2 regions of the Vibrio porteresiae DSM 19223 genome follow, and region 1 is predicted to be linked to the other one. Evidence: predicted binding sites of a transcription regulator. Region 1 holds the regulator's gene; the other holds the start of a gene.

Evidence for each region. Region 1 encodes PurR, which represses purine synthesis genes. Its sites were predicted from a motif close to TNANGNAAACGTTTNCNTNA; they were not measured.
Region 2: OCV11_RS10545 (phosphoribosylaminoimidazolesuccinocarboxamide synthase) is a predicted target of PurR. The motif match lies at 2,678-2,697, and genes of this name have one in related genera.

Annotation. Positions count from the first base shown of each region.
Region 1 covers NZ_AP024895.1:1,403,783-1,408,271, forward strand. Annotated here, with positions in the region: gene OCV11_RS06495 (TfoX/Sxy family DNA transformation protein) at 344-931, opposite strand; cyclic di-GMP riboswitch class I at 1,045-1,146, opposite strand; gene purR (HTH-type transcriptional repressor PurR) at 1,304-2,305, opposite strand; gene torR (two-component system response regulator TorR) at 3,005-3,709, shown strand; gene elyC (envelope biogenesis factor ElyC) at 3,805-4,489, opposite strand, start outside.
Region 2 covers NZ_AP024895.1:2,310,300-2,314,788, reverse strand. Annotated here, with positions in the region: gene OCV11_RS10555 (substrate-binding domain-containing protein) at 1-497, opposite strand, end outside; gene OCV11_RS10550 (transporter) at 966-1,367, shown strand; gene OCV11_RS10545 (phosphoribosylaminoimidazolesuccinocarboxamide synthase) at 1,465-2,571, opposite strand; gene OCV11_RS10540 (hypothetical protein) at 2,882-3,277, opposite strand; gene OCV11_RS10535 (hypothetical protein) at 3,650-3,847, opposite strand; gene OCV11_RS10530 (J domain-containing protein) at 4,026-4,489, opposite strand, start outside.

The sequences.
Region 1 (4,489 bases):
AGAATCAAAACTACATAACTAAGAACTATATCACTACCTTTATTACTGTCTCTCCATTTTCAAAAAGATGACTAACATATTGAGGTTGAAATGGTCAGTGTGTGCCAACACTTGATTCCGCCTTCTTTACGGAGAGTTGGGCACTCAGTACAGTTTTTACTATGTCTCGGACTTTGGGGCACAGTTAGTGTAACGTGATTTATCACTAAGGCTACAAGCAATGTGGTTGGGGACTGATGGCGTCCCCTAAATGGACGAAATAATTCCCATTTATTCAGGGATTTTACATAAAAAAAAGCACCCACCTAGGTGAGTGCCTTCGTTACTCTTACTTGCCAATCTTTTACAAGCGCTGCATCAGTTCATCACGACGATTTTGCGGAATAACTGACCAGTGTTTCCCTTCAATAGCGCCCTCAAGAGCCCACAGAAGTTCAATGCTTACATCACTTGAATGAGTCTGTTGAATCGCTTTATACGCTTCTACAGAGCCTTTCTCGTGCAGCTCTTCAACCGACTCGATACCTGCTTTACGTAACATACGTTCTGTTGCCAGACGTAAGTTAGGCAGATCTTTAAGACGGTTAGGTTTTGCTTGAGCTTGAGTTTCACGCTCTTGCTTAGCAACAACCAAAGCATCTTTCGCTTCTTTCAAGATTTTTTCTGGGGCATCCCAGAAATTTTCAGGAAGAGCGAAGTATTTAGTAACCACTGGGAAGCCACGTTTTTTATAAACGTAAGGTTCTAAGCCTTGCTGCTTGTATTTCTCGGAACAATTGTCATCTGCACGAATGTGAAGTTTGTCGTTAACCACCAATGCAAACATTGTGTCATCAACGAAAATTCCAAATCCGCCAAACATTGAACGAGATTTTACGCGTCCTAAGTTTTCAAACAGACGCATTGAGTCTTTTAATATTGGTTTATCCATGCCTTTAGTCTCGGTGTATTAACAATACGCCACCAAAATCAGGTCCGAGAATGTAGCAAAAGAATGCAAAGATTGTGTCAGTAAGAAGTTAACGTCTTAAATGCATTTTTGCCATCGGTAACCCCGCTACCTACCCAGAGCCGGAAAATACCATCTAAGGGTTTAGGCCGGAGGCTTTGCGTCCCACCTTTTCAGATGGTTTGCCCTGTACGTGACATTTCGTTCACTAGAGTAATCTTAAACTTGAACATAAATCACAAAATATTTTGCCTAATGTGATATTCGTCCAAAAAATCGCTGTATCTTTAATAAGCGACATTTTCATCAATAAGATTTTATATCAAAAGTGAGAAAACATGTAACATTAAGATTTTAAAGTTTTTTTACAGTATTTCGTGCGACGAGCTCAGGATGCATCTCAAAAACGCGACGATCATGGGCTTTGTTTTTGATCCGTTCCAATAGGATCTCAAAGGCGTTCTTACCAACACGACGTTTGGGTTGGTGAATCGTCGTTAGCGGTGGTGAAAAGTACTCAGAAAGCTCGATGTTATCGTAACCTACGACAGAAATATCATCGGGTACTTTCACGCCTTTTTGCTGTAAACGGCTCATTAAACCCAACGCCATCGTGTCGTTAAAACAGAACACTGCGGTCGGTTTGTGATCCATCGCAATAATTTTGTCTGCTGCAAGTACCGCAGTGTCACATTCGAAGTTGCCTTCTAGAATCCAATCTTCGTTCACTGGAAGATTAGCTTCGGCCATCGCACGGCGAAAACCAATGATGCGTTCCTTACAAGCCATTTTAGAAAAATGACCGCTCAAACAAGCAATGTCTTTGTGTCCGTTATCGATAAGATGTTTCGTTGCGATGTAACCGCCTTCTTCAGAGTTATCCATAATGGTGTCGGCTTGCGAATCTTCAAGACCCCAATCCATGATCACTTTTGGAATGTCAGAATGGCCTTCAAGCATTTCCATTAGCTCAGGAGTCATATCTGAGCACATCACCAAAATGCCATCGACACGCTTTTCAGCAAGCATGCGTACATAGTCGCGTTGTTTTTCATAAATGCCGCCGGTATTACACAAAATCAGTGTATAGCCTTGGCGGTAACAGTAGCTCTCAACCCCATCAATGACTTCAGAGAAAAATTGGTTGGTTGATTGAGTCACCAACATACCAATAGTCCGTGTGGTGTTGCATTTTAGGCTGCGAGCAACCGCGCTCGGTGCGTAGTTTAGCTCTTTTACCGCTGCCAACACTTTCGCTTGTGTTGCTTCGGCTACAAAACGTGTTTTGTTAATCACGTGTGATACAGTGGTGGTTGACACGCCTGCAATGCGCGCAACATCTTTTATAGTCGCCATTGGTTTTTCCCATCGATATCTGCTGACTAGGACAAAGATTTACAGTGATTGACCACTTCAACAGGTGTTGATTCGATATGTAAGTGAAGCTTAAAAGTAGTAAAAACACAAAAACCGCTTCAAAACAGCGGTTTAAGTAAAATTTCTATAGATTATCGTTTGCGTCAAAGATTTTAGACTGGTATTGAACCACTCGCAATGAAAAATTCATCTTTGTTTGATATCAATCGCTTTACTATTTTGTTACCAAGCTGGTGCAAGCTTCGACCTAAGATCAAGTGCAAAATGAGCTGTAAAGTGACTCATTCATCTTGAAATGCGAGTGAATGCATAGCGGTATTTCAGTCGGCTTTTTATTGTCTTCTTAACTGTCCACAACAAACCATCATCGCCTTTAAGTTATTTGTTGATATTAATAAAAACCATTAAATTTATAACCAAATGCACTAATAGATATGAATATTATTTTCATTTGTCGCCCGTAAATGAGTAACAATGTGACAAAAAAGAAGACAAATTTTTACATATTTGAGAAATGAAAATAAAGTGCTTTTATTTCGATTGTTCAAACAAAGCAAAATGTTATCTAAGCTTGTTTTGAATCAATAAAGCATCAGGTTTTAAGTTCGTACTCTAGAATTGTTACCGTCTATGAATAGAATGAATAGGGATTAAATTTAGCGGAATAAAGTGACGTCTATGAGTTATCACTTATTAGTCGTAGAGAGCGACAGAGACACCCGTGTCACATTGGTCGATTATTTCAAACGAGAGGGATACCAGATTTCTGTTGCCGATACGGGGGCAGAGATGCGTGAGGTATTACGCCAACACGCTATCGATTTGGTTCTGATGGAAACTAACCTTCAATTTGATGACAGCCTGATGCTGACCCGTGAATTGCGTAGCCATTCAGATGTCGGGATTATTCTCATTAATGGTCGTGAAGACAGTATCGACCGAATTATTGGTCTAGAAATGGGCGCAGACGATTATATCGCGCGACCTTTTGAGTTAAGAGAAATATTAGCGAGAGTGAAGAATTTAACCTGGCGAGTTTCCAATTCGAGAACAGGTACTCTAGAAAATATTTCCGGTAGTCAGCTTATTCATTTTGGTGAATGGGCGTTTGATATTCAGCGTCGTGCGCTAAGTCAAAATGGCGAACCGATAAAATTAACCAAAGCAGAATATGAGTTGCTCGTAGCATTAACCTCTAATCCACACCAAGTTCTCAGCCGCGAAGCAATTCTCGATATGATCAGCCATCGTGTTGATGCACCTAATGATCGTACTATTGATGTACTTATTCGCCGCTTGCGTTCGAAAATGGAGCTAGACCCTAAAACACCACAAATTATTGTGACCGTGCATGGGGAAGGGTATATGTTTGCAGGCAGCTAGCAGACTGATACGGATCTCTAAATAAAAAACGCCAGCACTCTGTGCTGGCGTTTTTTTGGTTCTTATTTAATCTGTTCTTATTGAATCTACAGCGATTATTTCTGCGGTTGAGTCGCTGGTGCTACGCTGCTGTCTGCATGTGATGCTTCGTAGCCGGTTACCCAGTCGCGCAGTACTTGCCAAATATGCCCCATAGTCTCGTGCCAATAGCGCTCGGTTTGCTCTAAATAACGTGCTTTGGGTGCGTATTTTTCCCAAGGCTGATAAATGTTCTTTTGCGCTAAATAGTTGGTTGGAGCCGGAATTGGCGCTAACCCGGCAGAACGAAATTCGTATAACGCTCGCTCCATGTGCGAGGCAGACGTAACTAGCACTAGCTTTTTCTGTTGCACAAAGGCTGCTGCTTGACGCGCTTCTTCCCAGGTGTCTTTCGCTGTTTCCAGCAAAATGATTTCTGATTTGGGCACACCAAGCGCTAAAGCGACCTGGGCAAGCATACGCGCATGACTAAACTCACTCCCCCCCGCGTAACCGGATAAGATCAATTTTGAACCAGGGTACATCCGCATAATTCGAATACCTTCGGTCAGGCGAACTAACGCAGTACGGCTCAATTCTGAGGTCGGCGGTATTTGGTCGTCAACGACATGACCACTGCCAAGCACCATGACATAGTCAATGGATTGATCGGTGGGTAAAAACACCGTGTATTGACGCTCAAGTGGCATCAATAACCGGGATGAAACAGGTTGAAACGAAATCAAGAACAGTCCACATAAC
Region 2 (4,489 bases), 910 kb from region 1:
AGGTAGGCTCCTTTGAAGTTATCTAAGGAGATACAACGGTGAGCTATTTCAGGAATATGGCGATTAATCAGTACCATACCTTTGGCTTCTTTCGCAAATTCAATCAATTCTGCATCGCTTAATGCTTTAGAGTGGATAACCAAAGCATCACAACGGTTGTTGATCAACAGTTCGATCGCTTGGCGTTCGCCCTCTTCATTGTGGTAACCATTACCGATTAACACATGTTTACCATTCTGATGCGCCACCATGTCGACGGATTTGACTAAGGTGCCGAAAAAAGGGTCGGACACATCAGAGACCAAAACCCCCATTGTTTCAGTACTTTGGTTAACCAACGCGCGTGCTGCCGCATTGGGACGATAGCCTAGTTCACTCATGGCTTTGGTGACGGCCTCGATTGAAGAAGCACTGGCTTTGGGTGATTTATTGATCACGCGCGATACGGTAGCGACTGAAACGCCAGCCGCTTTCGCGACATCTTTGATGGTGGCCATAACACCTAACTCGATAATTCGTAATTAACTAGAATTAAACACTTTTCAACGAATTAAGGCAAATTTGAGTGGGCATTTTATGCGTCAGATCGATGAGAAATAGGCCAATCTTTGAGATTGTTCATGATGTGCTGATATACAGTGTGTTAATTGCTATTTTGCTTATCCATTTTTCAGTGCAAAACAGGTAAACTATCGCCGCATAAAAAGGGTGGATTTGACCAATCAGTCAGAATGAGCCTGATTATCTTCGGGATAAAACAGAGGGCGGAAACTCGTTCGTATAGTGATTAATAAATTAGCTATACCTTATGATGGGTTTGTGCACCGGATGTTACTAAGCTGTGGCTTTAATATCCTTTAGATAGGTTCGTTCGTCATATCAGACCGTTTTCTAATATCACATTGCTATAAGCACCTAATTGCTCAATATTTAATTATGTCAGACGTCATTAGGTCGGAGGCAACATGGAAGAGCATGAGAAAATTTTCGCAACTTTTGATTACACCAGTTTTTTAGGTGCCTCGTGCACTAAGAAATGGACCTTTGCCGATGTGCTTGGTTCGCTGTATCCGCTCTCGGGTGCAATGTTAAAACATGTGCCAAACAACCAAAAAGGTCCTGAAGAGCGTTTATGGGATATTGCTCTAGATCGTCTTTCTAGTCGCCGGAGTGATGAGTCAAATCTGATCAATTTATTTCGTCTTGCTCGCCAAGAGGGGATTGATGAAATCAAACTGATCATGCCATACGCTTTAGAAGCTCAGCAGATAGAAGTGATTGAGCAAAAAGGGAAAGTGCGCATTCATTCATCAGCCAGTGATGAATTTATGGTGGAAGTGTCTAGCCAATTAGAATCGGCTGAATAGCACTGCCAGTTATATGCTCAGCAGAGTGTAAGATTGCGGCAAAAAGAAACGGGGCATGTTGCCCCGTTTTGCTATTTATAGCTAAGCTCGCCTGAGATTAATGGGCGATCAAACCGTATTCTTTATCCAAGATATCGATGATTTCTTGTTTAGGGTTCGTACTTAGTTCTACTGGTTTGCCAATGATTTTTTCGGCAATACCTAGGTAAGTACGAGAAATGTCCATCAGTGAATCCAGTGGTAGCGCATTATCACGAGCTAACGCTTCACGTTCTGGCATACGTTCTTTGTTCAGTAGAATGTCGGGATCTGGGAAGTAGTTAAGCAAGAACTGGCGGAAGCCTTCTTTTGAGTTTTCCACGATCTTACCGTTACGGTATTCTGCTTCATCCCAAATACGAGAAGAGTCTGGAGTGCCCACTTCGTCCATGTAGATCAGTTTTTCAACGCCTTTGGCATCAGAAACGTAACCAAATTCAAATTTGGTGTCGACGAAGATTTGACCAATTGCCGCGAGAGCATCACTGATTACATTGAAACCTTGTTGTAGTAGGGTTTCGTATAAATCGATATCCGCTGCTTTGCTAAAGTTGAACGCGGCAAAGTTGTTTTCCAAATCTTGGCGAGTGATGTTCACATCATCCGCTTCAGGAACGCCCGGGATACCGCGCAAAATCCCTTTTGTTGATGGAGTCATCAGCAGGTTTGGTAGGCGAGAATCTTTTTCCAATCCTTCAGGAAGTTGAATACCACAGAATTCACGTTCGCCTTTCGTGTAAGCACGCCACATTGAACCGGTAATGTATTGACGACAAATCGCTTCCACTTTGACTGGTTTCGCCTTTTGCACAATCCAAACAAATGGGTGTGGAATATCAAGGATGTGGCTGTCAGCCAAACCATTTTGTTTAAACAGATCAAACCAATGATTAGAGATAGCATTTAATGCTGCGCCTTTACCTGGGACACCGTTCAGTCCACCTTCTGCATGCCACACACAGTCAAACGCAGAAATACGGTCACTGATCACCATGATTGCAAGCGGTGCATCTGGTGCTACATCATATCCTTTTTCTTGGATTAGACGGCGGCTATCTTCTTCAGTTAGCCAGTAGACGGAACGAACTTTACCGCTATGAACGGGTTGGTGTGTACGAATTGGGAGGTCGTCGTTGACGGCAAGGACTTGATCTGCAAGGCTCATTTAGACATTCCTATCTTATTTCAAACGTCGTTGAGAAGAGATATCAAACAGGAGAGATATCGTTTACTGCGTGCATGATACCAGAACTTTTCTTGGCTACCAGAGAAAAAGCAAACGTTTGCCTAATTAATAATATTTTTTACTGTTTTGATGAGTTAGCGCAGTTTTTAGCGGGGAAATAAACCCGGAACACCAATGGACAGCATAAGGTTTCCGGGTAAACGCTCCTACGACAACACGAGATACATATCAACGTGGTCTACAGCAAGGTAGGAGACAAAATAAGGCAGAGAGAGTAGCAACTGTGAATTTAGTGAAGAGCGCTACTGTGTGAATCAACGAAAAAGACTTCGCACTGAAATTGTTTGCCAAGCTGAATTAACCGAGATTGGTCCGCTTTCGCAATGCCTTTCGATACAATCACGGCACTAGCGTTGCCGCTTTGAATGGCTTGGATTGCAATCGATAGTTCATCTCGGGATTGAGAGGGTTTCATGTGAATGACTTTTTCACATTGAATGCGATAAGCAGAAAGTTCATTAACGCGAGGGCGACGGCATTGGGCAGTAAACAGAATCCATTGCTGCTGCTGAGATAAGCGTTCTAAACGCGACATCATGTCGAGGTTGCTATGGGCATTGGCAAAAGAAGATGAAACAAAATGCTCTTGTGCCAGTGAGGGTAGAGAACGATTTAAATGAATCATGATACTGTCCTTTCATACATGCTGTATGTCTATACAGTATATCTATACAGGTAACTGATCAAGTGTTTCTTTGTGCGCTATTTGCACAATTAGCGATGTCTTGAACAGAGCTTGATCTCTAATATATTGAAATTAATAATAAATAAATGTGATGCGCCTGACGTATATCTGGTCGTAGAACTGTGTGGATTGTGATTTATCGCACGTTTTTTGTTCATGCTTATACAGTGGTTGCGTCTGTTTACCTGTATATCAGACAGTGGAATTAGGGCATTTGATGGATAGGGGAGCGCTCTAGATTAGGATAAAGAGCATGGGTGTAGAAAACAAAAAAGCGCCAGTCATTGGCGCTTAGTGCTGCTAGAGGTGTACTTATAATGATGGAGCTGAAGGTGAGTTTTTTACTTGCTGACGAAATGCCAATTCTTCCAAATTGTATTGGCGAACATCTAAACGAGCATGCTCGTTGCAGGCTTCACAGGCGTAAAATGCTTTACCATCAAAGTATTCGTGTTTAGTCAGTTGACCCGGGCGTTTACACCAATCACATACCCGTTGTTTGAGTAACATCTTTTCTCTCCCACCTTCTATTCTAAGGCGCTAATAATTATGTATATTATTTCATAAACCACGACAGTGACCAAAGGCTTTATTCGCGATTGAGACAGAAATCGATTGCTTAAAGAGTCGCTCTATTATGTGACGTTTTAATTGAAAAGCACTTCTTCCAAAGGGCTATTTTGCAAGACTATTTTTTGCGTTGTGCCATTACCAGTTTCACTGCACCATTTAAGCGTTTCATCTCTTCCTCTGTGCCTTTCATATCGGGATGGTAGATCTTCGATAACTGTTTATAGCGCAGTTTGATGGCTTTCTCATCGGGAATCTGGGCGGGATTAAACCCCAATAATGCACAGGCCAGAGCTAAATTTTGTGCCGCAGCATTTGGCGCTGGTGGTGGAGGTGGCGCGCTGGCTTGCATTTTCTTGGTTAACAATGCCGTCAGTTTTTGTTTATCGCCCTGTAAACGTTGCACTTCATGAAATAGGGTTTCTAATTGCTGTTTCTGTTTTTTTAGCTGCTTTTGTTGCTCATTGGCCTGATGTTGCTGCGCGTGTTTCTCGTCGCGTGCATGCTGCTCTTTTTGTTGGTTACGACGTCGCCAAAGGTTGGCACTCCAAACGAGAGCAAATAATAAAATCAGTAAACACA